2 regions of the Apibacter sp. HY039 genome follow, and region 2 is predicted to be linked to the other one. Evidence: riboswitches for the same ligand, from Rfam matches in the RefSeq annotation. Region 2 holds a riboswitch; the other holds the start of a gene.
What was found. Region 2 has a riboswitch for thiamine pyrophosphate ahead of EQ921_RS12195 (TonB-dependent receptor). Riboswitches for the same ligand answer to the same signal wherever they lie in the genome.
Positions count from the first base shown of each region.

Region 1 (10,381 bases), on a different contig from region 2:
CTGGATGGTGAATTAATTTCTGATTCGGCTTCGTTTAATACTTCGGCACTTACAGGGGAGAGTGCCCCGCAGACAAAAGAAACAGGCGATAGTGTTTTAGCTGGTATGATAAATCTGAATTCATCATCGTTAGTCAAAGTTACCACACCTTATGAAGATAGTAAATTGTCTAAAATTCTTGATTTAGTGCAAAATGCAACCGGACAAAAAGCTAAAACAGAATTATTTATAAGAAAGTTTGCTAAAATATATACACCGGCTGTTTTTTTTGTGGCATTACTGGTTTTTCTACTTCCTTATTTTTTTGTTTCAAACTATCAATATGAAGATTGGCTCTATAGATCACTAATTTTTCTAGTCATATCATGTCCATGTGCTTTGGTTATATCCATACCCTTAGGATATTTCGGAGGAGTAGGGTTAGCATCGAGAAACGGTATTTTGGTTAAAGGATCTAATTTTTTAGATGCTTTGGTAGATGTAAAACAAGTAGTTCTGGATAAAACAGGAACGGTTACACAAGGTAATTTTTCAGTTCATAAAGTATCTGTAAATACTGAATATAATGAGGAACAAATACTGACCTGGGTTAATATCGCGGAATCTCAAAGTACACATCCTATTGCAAATGCAATTCATGAATACATAAATCAATCGCCAGATATATCACGTATAAAATCTATGGAGGATATACCCGGCAAAGGAATCAAGGCTGAAATTGATTCCTATGAAATACTTGCAGGTAATTTCAGATTAATGGACCTATATAATATCAAATATGATCAGGATTTAAAACAGATAGTGAACACAGTTGTATTGATAGCTGTTAATCAAAAATATGCAGGATATATTGAAATTGCAGATCAATTAAAGCCTAATGTTGCGAATGATATACAGGAATTGCATGCAATGGGTATTAAAACAATCATGTTAAGTGGAGATAAAGATTCAGTAGTTCAAAATGTATCCCATGAAATAGGCATTGATCAGGCATATGGTGATTTATTGCCGGAAGATAAGGTAAACAGGATGAAGCAGATTAAACTGGATACTAATGGTAAAATAGCCTTTGTGGGAGACGGATTCAATGATGCTCCGGTCATTGCTTTAAGCGACGTGGGAATAGCTATGGGAGGTTTAGGAAGTGATGCAACCATAGAAGTTGCTGATATTATCATTCAAGATGATAAAATGTCTAAAATACCTTTAGCAATAAAAATAGGAAAAGCAACCAAAAGCATTGTATGGCAGAATATAATTCTAGCTTTTGGAATAAAAATAATAGTGATGATTTTAGGTGTATTTGGTAATATTTACTTGCTTGAAGCTGTGTTTGCTGATGTAGGTGTGGCATTATTAGCAATACTTAATGCCGTGCGTTTACAAAGAATGAAAATAAGGTAGATTCATGTATATTGAATATAATAAGTCCTGCTTAAATTACAGCAGGACTTTATTCATATACTAATTGAGCTCTACCTTCAGTACAAACAACTCCGGTAGGTTGTTTTACCGAAGATAATGTGTCACAATCTGCAATATTCCATTTTTTTATAAATCTTATTTCAGCAGCATTATAGAGAGAAATCAAAGATTTGAAAGAAGTGGTATCAATACCTAACGGATACGGAATATATTTTTTTGTTTCTCCACAGGAATTTATACCAATTGCAGTAAATCCCCAGCTACTGGAATCAGTGCATTCCACTTCAGTCATCGAAATAATTTTATCATATTTTTTGTTTAACTCAACGGATTCTTCTTCACGGGTAATGAAGGGAGAATCGTCAGTCTTACAACTAATTAAAAATTGAAAGCAGAGTATTAAAAAGCAAGGTAATATTTGTATCAACTTTGATTTCATGGTCAAGAAATATTAATAAGTGACAAAAATAAAGCATTCTTGAATAAGAATGCTTTATACTGGAATTTAAAATAAATATTTTTGTTGTAACTCATGGATATTTACTTTCATTTCATCAATTAGAAAAGTTTTAACGCTCCCGTATTTCTTTTCCACTTCGTCTAATGCCGATTCTAAATATTCCGGCAAGGTAGTATATAAAAATTTATTGGCTGGATTTTTTTCAAATAAGGATTGATATTTTCCTGCAAGATACTCATTCGAAGCCATATAATCCTCTAAAATGGTTTCCCGGGGAATATTCAGTGCGGATAAAAGAAGAGCAGCGGCAAGACCTGTACGGTCTTTTCCTGCGGAACAATGAAAAAGTAAAGGTAAATTTTCATCGTGTTGTATTAAATCAAAAAATTTCCTGTAAGTTTCAATGTACTCCGGTTCAGTAACAAACAAGCGGTACAGATGTTTCATGGCATCAATAACATCTTGTTCCGAAGTAAGTTTACTTCGTCCAAATGCCTGTAAAGATCCCGGATCAATAATTAAATTGATATAATTTTTGACAGACTCAGGGATACGGTCCGGTAACAGATTACATTCTTCTTCACATCTGAAATCTACAACTGTAGTAATAGGTATGCCAGACAGATAGTTTAAATCATCTTCCGTAAGATTATACAAATCATCAGATCTGAAGAAATATCCCCATTTAATATATTTACCATCACATGATTTTAATCCGCCTAAATCTCTAAAATTAAATCCTCCTTCCATTGGTAAAAGATTTTCTGAAAGAAAAGCAGAACCCATTTCAGTCACAATTTTAAAATAACTTCTTTGGGAAGGATTTATATATAATGGATATACCCCTAAATCTTTTCCTCGTGCAATAGGGGTTTCCATATCTATGCTTTCCGGTGTGTTTCCAGCATACAATACCCACTCACAAGGTGCATCAATTATTAAAGATGCAGCCTTGGTATTTTTATCTCTAAAAATAGAGGCTTTCGTATGCATATCAATTATTTCGGAATTCAAATAATTTTTATTCAGGCTTTCTTCTTTCATATTCATAATAGTTAAATTATAGTATCAGTCATACTTACTATCAAACTTTTTGCCATGTTACTGTATATTATTAAACATATTGATAGTAAAAACATTTATTTTTAAATTATGTATAAAAATAAGAAATGTTTTTTAAGTAAAATTATTATTATCTTTGAATTTATAAAATAATAAAGGGGGTGCTTAAACATCAAGATAAAAATAATCTTTTTTTCTTGAAAAATGGCTGAGATTATACCCATAGAACCTGTACGGATAATGCCGGCGTAGGGAAAATATACTACTGTATTTTGTTTCCGTTCCCTTTATTAGATAAAGTGTAAACTATATAGATTAAATATGTTAGAATTAATAAACCATTGGGGAATTGGTATAAAAGAACAAATTCATCAAATTTCTATATGGGAAGGTATAGGCGTATCTTTCGGAGTAGCTGAGGTATTGTTTGCTAAGAAAAATAAGGTTTGGCTTTATCCGTGCGGGATCACCAGTATTATTATTACAGCGTATTTATTTTTTCACGCAGGTTTGTATGCTGAAATGTTTTTGCAGACCTATTATTTTTTTATGAGTATTTATGGTTGGGTTCTTTGGTCTGAAAAAAAGGGACAAAGACTAACCGTTGAATATTCATCTTCTTTAGAATGGAAAAAAGCCTTTGCCATAGTTATTAGCGCATGGGCAATACTTTATATCTTATTACTTTTTTTTACTAATTCAGATGTTCCTTTTTTTGATTCCTTAGTAAGTGCATTTGCCTGGTCCGGTATGTGGCTATTGGCTAAACGTAAAATTGAAAACTGGATATTTTTAAATGTAAGTAACCTAATTGCAATTCCTTTATTGATACACAAAGGATTAATATTATATTCTGCATTAACTTTGTTTTTATTCATTATTGCTGTTTTTGGTTATGTTGAGTGGAAAAAACTCATTGAAAAAAGGACAGCTGATTAAAAAAAATTATATTTGTAGTGTAATATAAATGTAAAATATGAATTGGATTTGGTCAATAATTATCGGAATACTGGCTGGCTTTTTAGCAGGTGTGTTGATACGTGGTAGGGGGTTTGGCTGTCTTATAAATTTATTGGTAGGAGTTATAGGAAGTGTCTTGGGAGGTTGGATATTCAGTTTATTAAATATATCGGTGAGCCACGGTAGTAAAATAGGAGTTCTTACAACTTCTACCGTTGGTGCTATTTGTTTACTTTGTATTGTTTCTTTATTTAAAAGAAGATAATTTAGTTATTAAAATATTTTAAAGCTTCATCTTTAAAATCCAGTTTTTGAAGTTCATCTTCAACTTGAGGAAACAGGTATACTTTATTAAATATACCAAAACCAACGGTTTGCCATTGATTTTGATATAAAACTCTTAAGGTAGAAAATAAAAAGAAATTTTTTCTTTCAAATCTTTTATCAATTATTTCATCTACAAGACGATCCTGAACAACCGGAATGAAATTTTTACTTAATTTTCCGAACAATTTGACATTAGGATCTTCTATCTTATCAAGTTCCTGATTTAATTTTTCATCAAATATGGTTATAACTTTGTTTTTAATAAAATCTCGACAACTGGCTTCATCAGGATTAGTAAAATATAAAGCACTAGTGATAACTAATAGTAAGATTAAAAATATATATCTGAATTTCATAAGCCAAAAGTATTTAGGCAAATATAAATACTTTCAAATTAACATTAATTAAGAAGTTTAGATTTATACCTCCACATATATTCAAAAGCATTTTTTAAGGTAAGTTCAGGAGATGTGGGGGAAAACTTTAATTCAGTTCTTGCTTTAGATATATCAAAATCCTGTACCAATCCGTAAAACATAGAAATTTCCTTCTCTGTGATAGCCGGGGCCTTTTTTGTTATTTTTGAAATAATACCCAGGCTATAACCTAACAAATAAAGGATCCATTTAGATATTTTTATAGGCTTACTAATATTGAGTTGAGGTAGAACCAAGTTTGCAATTTTTATAGTATCAGTAATAGACATTCCTTTTTCATTGGCAATTATATATCTCTCGCCATTTTTACCATTAATTGCAGCAAGATAACAACCTTCTGCTACATCTTTTACATCTATCCAGTTAATGTTGATGTGAGTTTCAATTGGAAGTTTATTTTTAATTATATTTTTTAATATTTCATTAGAATTACTCAATCGGTCAATAATTTCACTTCCAATCATAGCACTAGGCAAAACAGCAATAAGTTCAATATTATATTTTTCAGCTAATTTGAAAGCTAACTGTTCGCTATCGTTTTTAGAATTGTAATACATATCTCTTCGATCTGTGTTATATCCCGATTTTTCATTGATAGGATAAGAAGAATAGTTTAAACTGGCAATAGAACTTACATAAATTATCCGTTTCACACCATTTTCAGCAGCAGTTTCCAATGTTACTTTACATCCATTCATATTTACATCATAAATTTCACTTTTAGGATTTTTAGCCCAGAGCTTAAAGACGGAAGCAACTGCAAAAACAATTGTTATACCCTTCATCGCTTTGCGCATCGCCTCTTGGTCAGTTATATCAGCAATAACAACTTCGCAACCGGTATTTTCAAGAAGTTTTTTAAATTCAGGCTTACGGATTGAAGCACGTACTCGATATCCTTTATTTACAAGAAGTGTTACAAGATTATACCCTAGATGTCCATTAGCCCCCGTAACCAGAATAAATTCATTTTTCATTTTTTTCATATTAATTTTACAAAAACAAAATTCTGAACAATTAAAAAAAATGCAATTAACAATTGTTAAGCAGATTTTTACGAATTCTACTTAAACTACCGGGTTTAATTCCTAAATATGATGCAATACATTGCAAAGGAACATGTTCAAATATATCAGGTTGATTCTCTAATAATTGTAAATATCTGGATTGCGCATTCATAGAAGTCATTTCTATAATTCTTTTTTCATGAAATGACATAGATTCCTGTAAAACTAACAATGCATAATTTTTCCACAAAATACTTTGCTCGGTTAAATTTTTATAGTCTATTCTTGAAATACGGAGAAGTTTACAGTCTGTGAGACATTCAATTGAAGCAAATGATGGATGTTGATTTAGAAAATCTGAAAAAGAACAGAAAAAATCGGTAGGGCAATTTATATGTTGCGTAATATCATTTCCATTACTATCATAATAAAACAACCGTAAGTAACCAGAGTTGATATAATATAAATATTTGGGAATATAATTACTTTCTTCAATTACAGTCTTTTTATTATAAAATACGGGCTCAAATAACTGTTTACCTATATTATAATCTCTCTCTGAAAGTTGTTTAATTTTTGAAATATCAGTAAATAATTTTTGATACATTTATTTTATATTTTTTAAAGTAATTTAAAAGTATAATAAAATATTTAACTTTCAAAATAGATAAAAATTCACTATAATTAGGTAAAAACTTATATTTTTGTGTAAACGATAAAAAAATGGGGAAATATAATTTTGATCAAATCATAAACAGAAAAAATTCAGATTCATTAAAATATGGCGTTTTAAAAGATAGATTTGGAAGAGATGATTTGCTTCCTTTGTGGGTTGCTGATATGGATTTTTTATCTCCTCCGGAAATTACGCAAGCACTAGCCCAAAGAGTAGAAGAGGGGGTTTTTGGATACTCTTATGCTTCTTCCGACTACTATCAGTCTATAATTAACTGGCAGAAAAAGCAGCATCAGTGGGAGGTTAAAAAAGAAGAAATCAGTTACATTCCCGGTGTAGTTAAAGGAATTGCTTTTGTTTTAGAAGTTTTTTCAGAAAAAGATGATCAAATTATTATACAGCCTCCGGTTTATCACCCTTTCAGAATTATATCATCTTTACATGACAGAGAAGTCATTAATAATCCATTAATTTTTAATGGAGAACAGTATCAGATGGACATCGACGGACTTGAAAAATTAATTACACATAAAACAAAAATTTTAATTTTATCCAACCCTCATAATCCGGGAGGCAGAGTATGGAGTAAAGAAGAACTTACTAGATTAGCTGAAATTTGTTACAAACATAAAGTCCTTGTTATATCAGATGAAATACATTCAGATTTGGTTTTATATGGTAAAAAGCATATACCGTTTGCATCCGTATCCGAAGAAGCTGCCCAAAACAGCATTACACTTAATGCTCCTTCAAAAACATTTAATATAGCAGGAATAGTGACATCCTATTCTATCATTAAAAATAAACAACTTAGGGAAAAGTATCATAAATATTTAATAAGTAGTGAACTAAATGATGGGACTATATTTGCATATTTAGCTTTACAGGCAGCTTACGAAAAAGGTGAAGATTGGATGATAGAACTAAAGGCATATCTGGAAAAAAATATAAAATTTGTAGATGAATATTTAAAAAAGAATATTCCTCAGATAAAAGCAATAATTCCTGAAGCCTCATTTTTGCTTTGGTTGGATTGCCGCGATTTAAATTTAACTCAGGCTCAACTTACATCATTATTTATAAATGAAGCACATTTGGCACTTAATGATGGAGCTATGTTTGGTAAGGAGGGAAAAGGTTTTATGAGATTAAACATAGGATGCCCTCAATCGGTATTGGAAAAAGCTCTTCAACAATTGAAAGAATCTGTTTAAATGGGCTTGGATACAATTGAAATAATTGTACAGATTGAAAATTGTTTTGATGTAGTGATTACAGATGAAGAGGCGGTACGTACTTATACTGTAGGAGATATTGCCGATTTAATATACATGAAAAAAAAGATAGAGATTTCTACTACAGATATTTTTCGTGTTTTATATTTTAAATTGAAAGAACTTTTTGTGAATAATGGAGTAAATGAGAAAATTATTTGTGTTAATACAGAACTCACTGAACTTATTCCTCAAGGAGATTTAAAATTTTATGAAAAATTAATTAAAAAACAATTAGATTTACTTCCCCCTCCGATAAAACTAAAATATAATCTTCCTAGAGAAGAAGGTGCATATCAAGGGTTAATAATTAAAATTTTTAAAAGAAATAAGCAATTACGCAGCTATACTTTAGCTCAATACATACATTTTTTAATATCTGTAAACTATAAAAAATTACTGAATCCCAATCATCTGCATTCTCGTTACGAAGCAGAAAGAATCGTTTGTATGATAGTTAGTGATTGTACTGGAATTCCGGTAAGCAAAATTGAACTGCATTATAAGATTGTAGAAGATTTAGGAATCGAATAATTTTTTTAAGTGGTTGCGGAGATACAAAATAACTTTTTCAATACTGGGGAAAGTTAAATTTTCTGTTTTAAAATGAATGATATAGTTAGAATTTAATTCTGAGATAATAATTTCCGAAGATTCATGAATAGTAAATCCATTTCTAACTAAGGCTTTTTTTAACCAATAGATTGAATTACAATTACCCTCAAGTCGAACAGTTAGATGATTTTCAGGTTTATTTATTTCATACTCCTGGTTTTGATAATTAAATTTCATATCAGACGAAACAAAATAATCAAGAACATTTTCATTAAAAGCAACGTCTTCCGTGCAACCGGAAATCCATTGCTGATCTTTGATGAGCCAAAGTTTATCGGATATGGAAAGTCCCAGTGATAAATCATGCGAAGTAAAGACAACGGCTTTTCGTTTATCTTTAGCATATTCTCTGATTAATTTTATAACTTTCAATTTATTAGCAATATCCAGATGAGAAGTAGGTTCATCAAGAATTAATAAAGGACAATCCTGAATTATTGCTCGGGCTATCATAGCTTTCTGAAGGTTTCCATCTGAAAGTTCGCAAGCGTAATTAGTAGTATAAGGAGTCAGTTCAAACAAATCTATAATAGAGTAAATAGTTTCTGTTTCCTTTCGGGTGAGTTTTTGATACCATTTTTTATAAGGAAATCGTCCGAGGCTAATCAAATCAAACAGACGTAGCGAAGGACTAATCGAATTTTGGGAAAGGACCACAGATATTAATTTACTTAAATTTCCGGAAGAAATATGATAACTGTTCTGCCCCATAATTTTTATGTTCCCACCCATACATATAAGTTCCTTATATATGGTTTTTAATAAAGTAGTTTTACCTGAACCGTTTTTTCCGGTAAGCAGAATGACTTCTCCAGGGTTTGCTGTAGCATTAATATCTTTGAGTATAGCTTTTTTATAACCTATGGATAAATTATTTATTTCCAGTATTGCAGGAGTGTTCATACTAAAATGAATAAGTTTTGAATTTATTTTTAACAATCATAAACAGTATAGTAGGAATTCCAATTAATGAGGACAATATATTAACGGGTAATTGTGTTTGAACGATAATTAAACTGATTAGCAGCATAAATCCCGTTCCGCACAAAATGTTTAGTATCATTTGTTCCCATAAAGCTGCCGGATTCCATAACAGTCTGCAAAAATGAGGAATTATAATGCCTATAAATACAATAGGTCCCAGCATGGCAGTAGTACTACCGGTTAAAAGACAGATTGAAGTAATAATTAATAACTTTAAAATAGTCATATTTATACCTAGTATACGAGCATAGTTGTTCCCTAATAGAAAACCGGTTAAATTTTTTATTGATAAAAAAGCAGGTAGCAGACCCAAACAGGTACAAAAACCGTAAACGATAATTTGTACTTTGCTTAATCCTTCAAACGATCCGAAAGACCATACAACATATTGTTTTAACGCTTCCGATTCGGAATAAAATTGTAATGCTCCAATTACAGATCCGCAAAAAGCAGAAATGAGAAAACCAACAATTATAAAAGTAGAAGTATCCCTCATATTTTTCGCAATAAATAGTAAAAGTAGAGACACAGAAACAGAACCTACGAGAGAACTTAAAATTAGTATCCAGCCACTGAGCCACTCAAAATTAAATAACAGGGCAGGTACTCCTGAAAAAATAATGAATGCTACTGATAAAGCCGAGCCGGAAGATATACCCAATATAGAGGGTTCTGCTAGGGGATTTTTAAAAAACTCTTGTAATAAAAATCCGCTGACAGGAAGTGAAATTCCAGCAAAAAATACCGCTAAAGTTTTATATAAACGATAAGTAACGATTAATTTTTTCGTTTCTTCAGAAGTATAAAATAAATCATAAAATTTTATATTTTCAAAACCGCTCAACAGATTAGCAAAAAAAAGAAAAAGGCATAAAAGACCTAATGCACTTAATAGCAATATAAACTTCTTAGAAAACATAGCAACAAAGATAATAATTCTATACATTTGATATTAATATTTACATTTGCCCCAAATAATAGTTTACAAGTAAATTGTAAGTTAACAAATTAGACAGCAAATAACTACTGAATTACAGACAATGATATCAGAACATATTAAATATTTTAAACAAATTATAGGAGAGCAGTTTTGTTATGAAGATACCGATACATTAGAAAATTACTCCTATGATCATACGGAAAATCTCAAATAT
Region 1 covers NZ_SAYM01000008.1:115,543-125,923, forward strand. The annotation lists gene EQ921_RS13515 (heavy metal translocating P-type ATPase) at 1-1,404, shown strand, start outside; gene EQ921_RS13520 (hypothetical protein) at 1,454-1,864, opposite strand; gene EQ921_RS13525 (tyrosine-protein phosphatase) at 1,931-2,929, opposite strand; TPP riboswitch at 3,095-3,220, shown strand; gene pnuC (nicotinamide riboside transporter PnuC) at 3,269-3,886, shown strand; gene EQ921_RS13535 (GlsB/YeaQ/YmgE family stress response membrane protein) at 3,924-4,172, shown strand; gene EQ921_RS13540 (DUF4359 domain-containing protein) at 4,174-4,590, opposite strand; gene EQ921_RS13545 (NAD-dependent epimerase/dehydratase family protein) at 4,635-5,657, opposite strand; gene EQ921_RS13550 (Crp/Fnr family transcriptional regulator) at 5,704-6,285, opposite strand; gene EQ921_RS13555 (MalY/PatB family protein) at 6,402-7,568, shown strand; gene EQ921_RS13560 (hypothetical protein) at 7,569-8,162, shown strand; gene EQ921_RS13565 (ABC transporter ATP-binding protein) at 8,148-9,146, opposite strand; gene EQ921_RS13570 (iron ABC transporter permease) at 9,148-10,173, opposite strand; gene EQ921_RS13575 (FAD-binding oxidoreductase) at 10,268-10,381, shown strand, end outside.
Region 1: linked by a shared signal. The riboswitch ahead of pnuC (nicotinamide riboside transporter PnuC) and the one ahead of EQ921_RS12195 (TonB-dependent receptor) in region 2 are both predicted to bind thiamine pyrophosphate.

Region 2 (10,381 bases):
CCCCCATTATTAACATTAGGCGTTTTGTCATCAATACCCTCAAGACCTAGAAAATTGTAGGCTTTTCTAAAGTGTGTACCCGTATAAGTTCTTCCGTCTACCCCTACATTAAATTGTAAATTTTTGGAAATTTTATGATTGAAATTAGATACTAATCCATACCATTGATGGTTGTTTACAGATGTTCTAAGTATGTAGTTCGATTTACTTGATCCAATCCCATCAATGTTATTTGATTGATTGTAATCAACTACCGCATCCCAGTTGATTTGTCCTGTTGTGCTATTTCTGTAATCTAATATACTTTTAGTACTTCCGAATCCTCCGGTACCACCACCTCTTCCCCAGGAAGCGTATAAAACGGTAGACAAGCTGCTTTTTTCACTTATTTGCCAGTCCCAGTTTAAGTTGGCTACAGGCTTGTGGTAATAGTTAGTTCTTTCGGAAAGTTGTTGTCCGTCTAGCCAACCCTCATTTACATTATATTTATATCCGTATTTTTTGTAATCTTTTATTGTAGTAAAATAATTTTGATCATGTTTTTGAGGAGCACCATAAATCATAAAGTTAATATTATGATTTTGATTAGGTTTGTACCCGATAGAAAAGAAGTAAATTTGACCTTCACCTTTGGTGCCACGGTTATAACCGTCTCCTCTCCATGTGGAGGTTAAGAATGAAACTCCCCATTTTCCCTGAAGTCCGCTATTGTATTCATAAGTAGCTTTCCAGTAACCGTCATTACCGGCAAGAAAACGAGCGCTTGAACCTGCTTTTTTTTCAGTTGCATTGGTTACAATGTTTACGGTTCCACCTACAGATGAAATAGCTAGTTTAGAAGAACCCAGACCTCTTTGTATTTGTACGGTATTTGCAATATCGGTTAACCCTGACCAATTAGACCAGTAAATTTTACCGTCTTCCATTCCGTTTACCGGTTGTCCGTTAATTAAAAATGCGGTGTTGGACTGGTCAAATCCACGTACGGTCATACTAGATTCACCATATCCTCCAGATTCACTTCCAACAAAGACAGAAGGAGTGTTTTTCATAATTGCAGGAAATTCCTGATTTCCTGATTTGTCTTTAATTTCTTGTTTTTTTATGATAGATACAGCAACAGGGGTTTCTCTGTCTTTTGCAACGTCTATCACTCCTCTTCCAACGATTACGATGTCGTTTAGGATTTTGTCATTATTCAAAGAGTCTGATTCCACATTTTGAGAGTAAGCGGGAATCGAAAAGATTGCGGCCAGTACAACTGTGCCTAATACCCTTGTTTTAAGGTTCATACAAAATAATTTAATATTAGTTAAGTTGATTTGTTTATGTATGGCAAAAATAATAGTATTAATTAAATTTTAACAAATTAAGTTAAAAAATTAATAAAATCTTAATGTCGCTAAAAAAAAGTATAAAATATAGTTTTATTTTATTTAAAAAGGCTAAATTAGTATGATATTTTTACTTTTTTATCTATTCTTTTAATCAATAGCTTGTATTTTTAGTTTAATTAAGTGAGTTAAAATCAGAGATATAATATATTAGGTATTTTACAAAGAGAAAATTTTATTTTTTTTTAACAATTTTTATTTAGAATGTTAAATATTGGGAAGCATCCATATTCTTTTTTCTTGTTTTTTTTAATTGTAGGAATTTTTTTAGGTAAATATTTGGATTTATCTTATAAGCTCTGTTGTTTTTTACTTATTAGTACATTAATTATTTTATTCTTCATACTGAAACAGATAAAGTTTAAAATCATATTTTCTTTATTAATTTTATTTAGCTGGTTTACATTAGGAGTTTTAGTATTAAAAATAAATTCATTTGTTCCAAACAACCATTATGTAAACTTTATAAATGAAAAAGAATTGCAATGCCTTACTGTAATTGTTGAAGAACAAAATAATTCATCTGAAAAATTTAGAAAGTATACAGCAGAGGTCCAATCAATTTCAAGTAATAATAAAAAAATAGTTACTGAGGGTAAAGTGCTATTATTATTGGATAAAGCTTTATATAAATCTGTACTGACTTTGGGGGATGAGTATGTGTTGACAGCGAAATTAAAAGATCCGCAAGGCTCTTTAAATCCACATCAGTTCGATTATAAAAAATATTTAGAACGTAATTATATTTTAAAAACAGCCAATGTTAAAAAAATAGTAGATAATAAGCCTCATAATTCCATCCTGATTAAAATTAAAAATTTTAATCAGCAAATGGTGAAAAAAATAGAAGAATCAACATTGAGTTTAGATTCAAAAGAGTTCTTAAAAGCTTTTTTACTTGGAGACCGGGCGGATATGAAAAAACAGAACATTGATGCTTATTCCAAATCTGGTGTAATGCATTTAATAGCTATTTCGGGTATGCATGTTGCCTTTATATTTGGAATGATTTACAGTTTGCTGTCATTTTTGTTTAAAGGAAAGCATAGCAAATTACGAATTTTATCTTGTTTAGTGTTTGTCTGGCTATTTGGAATATTTGTTGGATTATCATCTTCTGTTTTTAGGTCGTGCCTAATGATCTCAATATATTATTGCTTTGTATTAGGTAAGAGATCTGCTAATATCTACCATAGTCTTTCTTTATCAGCTATAATTATTCTTTTATATAATCCTAATGAATTGTACTCCATCGGTTTCCAGTTGAGTTACATAGCTGTATTTTTTATGTCTTGGCTTTCTCCTATATTGGTAAATAGATGTAAGACTAAAAATAATAAAATAAACACCTATTTTATAGAGCCTATAGCAATATCCGTATCAGCTCAGCTGGGGACATTTCCATTTGTTATTTATCATTTTCATCAGTTTTCGATACTATCTATACCTACAAACATTCTAATTATTCCTTATAGCTTTATTATTACTTATTCCTCAATATTAGAATTGTTGATTATGTATTTTCCTACGTATATTCAATCGTACTTTTCTCATATTTATAATTTTTTAGTAGAAGTGCTCGTAGTGTTTACGCATAGTGTTTCATCTGTGGAATCTTGTAATCTTTCAAATGTATCTATTGGTTCATTAGAGTTATTTTTATTGTTTTGTGCCGTATTATACTTAAGGTATATATTCATCAATCTAAAAATGAAATTTTTTTTGTACCTATTACTAATACTTTCTTTTTTACAGATATTACGATTAATCGATCACTATCAATTTTCTGATCGTAAAGAAATTGTGGTATTTAACAATTATTTACCTTTGATAGGTTTGAGGGAAGGAGAGCAGCTTGTAGTATTTAAAAATGAAGAAGAGGATCTGAAAAAAATTAATTCATTTATATTGCAACCTTATATGACCGGAGAAAAAATCAAAAAAATTTATATATATAATTATTTAAAAAATAAAAAGATTCAGTGGAACTCTAAAACGATAATGGTATCTGATAATTTTAATTTGAAAAAAGCAAATGAAAAATCGGTTGATTATTTAATACTTACCGAAAATTTAATTACTAAAAATGCAGTTTTTTATAATCATTTTAAAAAAATAATTGTTGTAAATTATAAGTATGCCCATGATAATTCAAATGAAAATATGAATAATACAAAGATATGGAAAGTGAAAAATCAAGGATATTTTAAAGAAATATTTAAAGACTAAATTTTATCAATTATTTCTTTTTTTACATTTTTTACTGTTTCCAGAAAATCATCAGCCTGATAAAATCCGGTAATAACAAATACAGTTTCTCCACGGGCATTGATTAGTGCTATAGAAGGATAGCTTACTTCTCCTCCTAAAGTAAAATATGCTAGAGCCTGAATTCCACCACCTCTTCCATTAGATACCCATTGATAACTTTTTCCTTTAAATGTGACATTCTCCTTAGATTCAGCATTAAATTTCACAGGAATGAAATTTTCATTAATGTAATCAGCTACTTTTTGATCATGAAAAGTATAACGATCCATTAGTTTACACGGACCGCACCATTCAGTATAAATATCTACAAGAATAAGTCTCTGATCTCCCTTTTGTTGAATACTGTCTGCCTGTTGTATAGATTTCCATTGTATTAAATCATTTTCCTGAGAAAAAAGATGTATAGATACCATGAATAGTATATAGCATATAATATTTTTCATAACTGACTATTTGATGCAAAATTAGCTATTTAAGCTAACATAATCAATCAATTTAAAATTTTTAACAAAAGATGCGGTACAAAATAATTTTGATCATATTTTAATGCTAATACCCGTCAGAAAATTAAAACCACTTTGTGGATAATAATAAGGGGTATCATCATAATAATAGCCATTATTTTCGTATAAATTATTAAAAATATTATTAAGCAGAAGTTTTATACTGAAATTATTGACTTTTAAAAATTTAGGAGAATATTCAAAAATAAAATCAGAAGTAAAATATCCTTCCAATTTACCATTTCTAGGCTCTTCATTGGTAAGAAACTGGCTGCTTACATATTGATTGGCCCAGTGTATGGTAAAGTTTTCTAATGCTTTCCAGTCAATAATAAAATTCCCAATATAGTTGGGTGAAAAAGCAATATCCGTATTTCCTAGGTTAATTATAGTTCCTTCGGTTTCTTTTTTAAAATTTATATTTTTATTGATGCTCCAGGTTGAATTTGCATTCATACTTATTGCTGGAGATAATTGATATCCTGCAGAAAGTTCAATTCCGGTTCGAAAACTTTTACCACTATTTTCTCGGATAAATGTACCTACGTCATTAATTTTACCACTAAGAACTAATTGATCTATATAATACATACCGTACCAATTCGCTGAATACGAAAATGAGTTTAAATTTTGTTTAATTCCTAATTCTATATTATGTAAAAGTTCTGGTTTAACGTGAGTATTGTTTAAAATATCGTTTCTGCTGGGTTCTCTTTGTGCAAGACCATAGGTTAAATACAAATTTCCGTTATTAAAATCATAAGAAGTTCCAATTTTTGGATTTATAAAATTATAATTTTCACTGAAACTTAAAGGCCCTCCGTTTTTATAAATACTTTCACCACCAGGAGCATCATGTCCGTTATAATGGATGTTTCGATATTGAATATCACCAAATAATTCCAAAGATTTAGTAATTTTATAAATAGATTTTACAAATCCGGAAATTTCTTTCTTTTTGGCCTTGTTTCTATAGTACTCATGATCTTTTTGACTATTAGAAAAATATTCGGCCCAGATAACATTACCAAAATGATCTCCATCATAAATATTTGCCCCAAGACCTATTTCAATTTTCCATTTTTCGAATGAAGCAGAGAGGTGGTTAGTCGTTCCGTAAAAAACATTATCTAACCACTGCCTTCTGATCAAGTCAGAAGAAGTTATCGTTTCATTCCCGATAACTATAGGGGTAATTTTGTAATTAATTAATTTTGAGTTTTGCTTATATTCTTCATAATATCCTTCTCCCTTAGTAACAAATAAGGTAGAACTTAATTTCCAATAAATATTCAATTGTTGTTCAAAATATAAATGATAATGCTCTTGTTTATAATTATCAGTTTCGTTGTTGTAATATCGCTTAATATTGCCGTTTTCATCATAAATTGCCCCGCTGCTGTTAAAAGTCCTTCGTTCGGTCATTTGAATTTTATCGACCCCATTCCATGCTTGATATGACTTTTGTTTTCCTCCGAAAAGCATGATACCTATTTTTGTGTTATTTTTTTCATAAACACCATGAGTATAATATGAAAATAAATCGGAAAAAGCTCGATCTACATATCCGTCAGATTTAATAAATGATACTCTACTGTCAATTTTTATTTTGTCATTCCATAGATTACCCGTTCCTGCTGCAAAAGTATGCTTATGAGTTTTGAAAGAACCTATAGACTGATCTGTCTGGAAATATGCGGTAGATGAGGGTGATTGAGTTTTTACATTGATGCTGGCACCAAATGAACCGGTTCCTTCAGTTGAAGTACCTACTCCTCGTTGTATTGTCAGGTTTGAAACTGAAGAAGCTAAATCGGGCATATTAATCCAAAAAGGACCTTGCGATTCAGCATCATTGACAGGTACGCCATTTAAAGTTACATTAATGCGGGTTTGATCACTGCCTCTGATTCTCATTCCCGTATATCCAACACTATTACCTGCATCTGAAGAAGATACTACGGATAAATTGTTTTTTAATAAAGAAGGAATGTCCTGACCTAAATTTTTGCTTTCAAGTTGTTTTTTACCTATACGTTCTCTACTTATAGGAGCTTTAGCAGTAACTACAATATTTTCGAGCTGTATTGAATCTTTTTTTACCTGAGCGTTCACGTAGCAGCCTGTCAAAATGCTAATAAAAATAAAATCCCTTTTTTTCATATTATTAATTTTAATAATAAAAAAGGGGGTGTTTTATATAGGATTAAATAAATAAAGGCTTCAATTTTTTGAAACCTCAATCTAATTCTAAGATTTCCCTTGGCAACATTACTTGCCCAGGTTCTTAGGGTATAATCTCAGCCGTTAGTAACAGCACCCCTTTTTATATTTTGTATACTTAATTAAAAAGTAGCTTTAACAAATCTTATATCGTCTTGTTGTGCTTCAGTATTAATTTGGTTTTCCTCAATTTCTTTTAACACTCTTTTTCCTGCTCTGAATCTTTTTTTCCAGTAAGCCATGTCCAGAGATGAAATTGTTACTCCTTGTGAAGATGAAGCATGAATGAAAAATATTTCACCGCTTGGGCTAACGCTTTCTACAATTCCAACGTGAGAAACTCTGCTTTTAGGTGTATGCGCAAAAAATATTAAATCTCCTTTTTTCAGCTCCTCTTTCGCTATCCATGTTCCTTGTTGCGATTGCATAGCCGATGTTCTTGGTAATGAGATATCGAAAGCATCGAAAACATGTTGAACAAATGAAGAACAGTCAATACCGTTTCTGGTTGTTCCTCCATAACGGTAAGGAGTACCCAGATAAGTTTTAGCTTCTGTAATTAAATTATATGCTTCTTTAGTAAAAGACTTTTCGGCATAAATATTGATATTTTCTATTAGAGAATTGTCACTAACCAGAGAATTGTCTGAAATTAATGCTTTTTCATCTACTTTAGCAACATTAGGCCCTTTAGCTCTAGAACCAAAATTATGAACTAATAAAAATTCATTGGTGGAAGGGTATTTATAAGAATTGTTGCTCACAACATAATTGGAAACACAAGAAGTTGTTGTTGCTGATACGATGAATAAAACAGTGAATAATTTGAATACAGACCTCATATTGGGATGAAATATTTTTTTAGCAGACCAAAAGTACTAATACACACACCAATAAGAAGACTAATTTAACTTTTTTTAGATATATTTAACACACTCCGTATAAGTGTTAAATAAAAGTTAATAAATTTTATGTGATATTTATTGTTATAGGAGTATCTTCTTTAAGATAAAACAGGCCTGATATAGTTTATTCAGGCCTGTTATTTTTTTATTATAATTTGTGATAATTATTAAATGTCTTCAAAATCTACGTTCGTGTAGTTGGAAATATTGGCAGGGTTAGGAGTAGTTTTGTTTTCATCTGCCTGAAGATGAAAGTCATCGCGATGTCTTTCAGAAATAACTTTTTCTCCTGTTTCTTTTATGATGAATGAAGTGGTTTCTTCTAGTATATCTTTAAAATTTTTAAAATCTTCTTTGTAAAGATAGATTTTAAATTTTTTGAATCCCATAGATCCTTCTTCAGATACATTTTTTTTACTTTCAGTAATTGTTAAATAATAATCTCCAGCTTTAGTTTCTCTTACATCAAAAAAATAAGTTCTTTTACCAGCTCTTAACACTTTAGAGAAAATTTCATTTTCTTTCTTCTCTACATTTTCTAAATCATTCATCATATTTAATTTTAGTTTCTATTTACTTGATATAGGTATCAAAAAAATAAATTATTTATCTTTTGCTTATTTGAACGGGACAAAAGTATAAAAATACTCGTATACACACAATTGTTTTTTTATGATTGTTGCTCGGTGATTTGTTTTTTATATAAATCTGAATATAAGCCTTGTAAATCCATTAATTCCCTATGAGAACCTGTTTCAGCAATTCTCCCTTTTTCCAGAATTATAATACGGTTTGCATTTTTAGCCGAAGACACCCGGTGAGTTATAATTATAGTGGTTTTAACATCCATATCATTCTCAATATTAGATAATATTTTTTCCTCTGTTTCTGTATCTACAGCAGAAAGGCTGTCATCGAATAAGAAAATTGTAGGATCTTTAATTAAAGCTCGGGCTATGGAAATACGTTGTTTTTGACCACCGGATAAAGTAACTCCTCTTTCACCGATTTCAGTTTGATATTTATCTTTAAATTCAATAATATTGGAATCGATTTCTGCCTGTCTGGCATACTTTTCTACTTTTTCTAAAGTGGGATTTTCTATACCGTATGCTATATTATTATATATAGTGTCTGAAAAAAGAAAATTTTCCTGAGGCACATATCCTGTTTTTTCTCGTATTAATTCAAGATTGTGTTTATTTAAAGGTATTTGATCTATATATATAGTACCAGAGTCTGGTTCAATGAGACGCTCTAATAATAAGGTGATAGTAGATTTACCAGAGCCGGTCTTACCCATAAAAATAACTGTTTCTCCGGCTTTTATTTCGAATGATATAGAGTTTAGTGCTTTTATGCCTGTGTTAGGGTATGTATAGCTTACATTTTCAAATTTTATGTTTCCTGTAATAGGGTATATATTATAATTATTGTTAATAATATCTTCTTTAACATCTAAAAATTCATTGATTCGTTCCATAGACGCCTCAGCTCTCCTTGTCATAGAGGTAACCCATCCTAAGGCTGTAAATGGCCATATAAGTATGTTTAGGTAAAGAAAAAAGTCTGTTATGGTTCCTACATCAATTTTGCCGCTAATATAACGTTGCCCACCTATATAAAGTATAAAGAGATTACTTAATCCTATGATAAGAAGCATGAGTGGAGAAAAAAATGCTTCTGTTGATGCTAGCGATAATGATTTTTCTCTATATTCATTGGAGCGGGAAATATATTTTGAAATTACATTATTTTCCTGAGTGAAAGATTTAATAACTCGTATACCCGAAAATGAATCCTGCACAAATGAAGAAAGATTTGACTGTTTTTCCTGAACGATTTTAGTCTTTTTATTGATAATTGTGCTTTGACGGTAAATAAAATAAGAAAGAAAAGGAAGAGGTAGAAGAGCATACAATGTCATTATAGGATCTGATAGAAGCATATAAAATAACACAATGATCAGCATGATCACCAAATTAATGCTGTACATAATTCCGGGACCTAAATATTGCCGTACGTTTACCACGTCTTCACTGATCCGGTTCATTAAATCTCCTACTTTTGATTTTTTCAGGAAAGTGAAAGACAAAATCTGATAATGTTTATAAATATTGTTTTTTAGTTCAAATTCAATTTTTCGTGAAGTTACAATGATAGTTTGCCTCATATAAAACTTCATGATTCCAGATAGAATAGGAGCTAATACAATAATACCACCATAAATTAATAATTGTTTGTACAATGCATTTTCATCAGCAATTTTTGTGTTTTTGAGGGTTTCAGCAATTATATTAATGGCTTTGCCTACAAATTTTACAGGGTAAATTGTCAGGAAATTAGCAAGAGTAATAAAAACAATTCCTAAGAAGAGTAATCTTTTATGTTTATAAAAATAAGGATTTAAAGTCTTTAAAGCACTCATATTTGCAAAGGTACAAAAGAAAGAGTTGGTAGTAAAAAATAAAGTGTAACTATATTTTTCTAAGTACAGTTACACTTTATAGGGTTATTAATTTTCCGTCAGGAGTATTATTTTTCTTGTTTAACCAGATATTCAGCAATTTGAACGGCATTTAGTGCCGCACCTTTTCTGATTTGGTCACTTACATTCCAAAATGTAATTCCCTTCGGATTCGTTAAATCTTTTCTTATTCTTCCCACAAAAACTTCATCTTTACCTGACAAAAATAAAGGCATTGGATATTTCTTGTCATTGGGTTGATCTTCCAGAATTACTCCGTCAAAGTTTTCAAATGCCTGTCGAACCTGGTCTACACTAAGTTCGTCTTCAGTTTCTACCCATATGCTCTCTGAGTGTGCTCTTAATACAGGAACCCGTACACAAGTTGCTGAAACTTCAATGTCTGAATGCATAATTTTACGGGTTTCATTAAACATTTTCATTTCTTCTTTTGTATAACCGTTTTCAGTGAAAACATCTACCTGAGGAATTAGATTTAACGCTAACTGATAAGCAAATTTTTCAGAGATTATCTCTTTATTTTCTGCGGCATCTTTCAATTGTTGAATTAATTCGTCCATAGCTGCTGCACCTGCTCCGGAAGCAGATTGATAAGTA
Region 2 covers NZ_SAYM01000006.1:154,019-164,399, reverse strand. The annotation lists gene EQ921_RS12210 (TonB-dependent receptor) at 1-1,292, opposite strand, end outside; gene EQ921_RS12205 (ComEC/Rec2 family competence protein) at 1,599-3,623, shown strand; gene EQ921_RS12200 (DUF255 domain-containing protein) at 3,620-4,108, opposite strand; gene EQ921_RS12195 (TonB-dependent receptor) at 4,202-6,331, opposite strand; TPP riboswitch at 6,409-6,502, opposite strand; gene EQ921_RS12190 (C40 family peptidase) at 6,514-7,233, opposite strand; gene EQ921_RS12185 (DUF3276 family protein) at 7,464-7,847, opposite strand; gene EQ921_RS12180 (ABC transporter ATP-binding protein) at 7,967-9,724, opposite strand; gene EQ921_RS12175 (aspartate-semialdehyde dehydrogenase) at 9,832-10,381, opposite strand, start outside.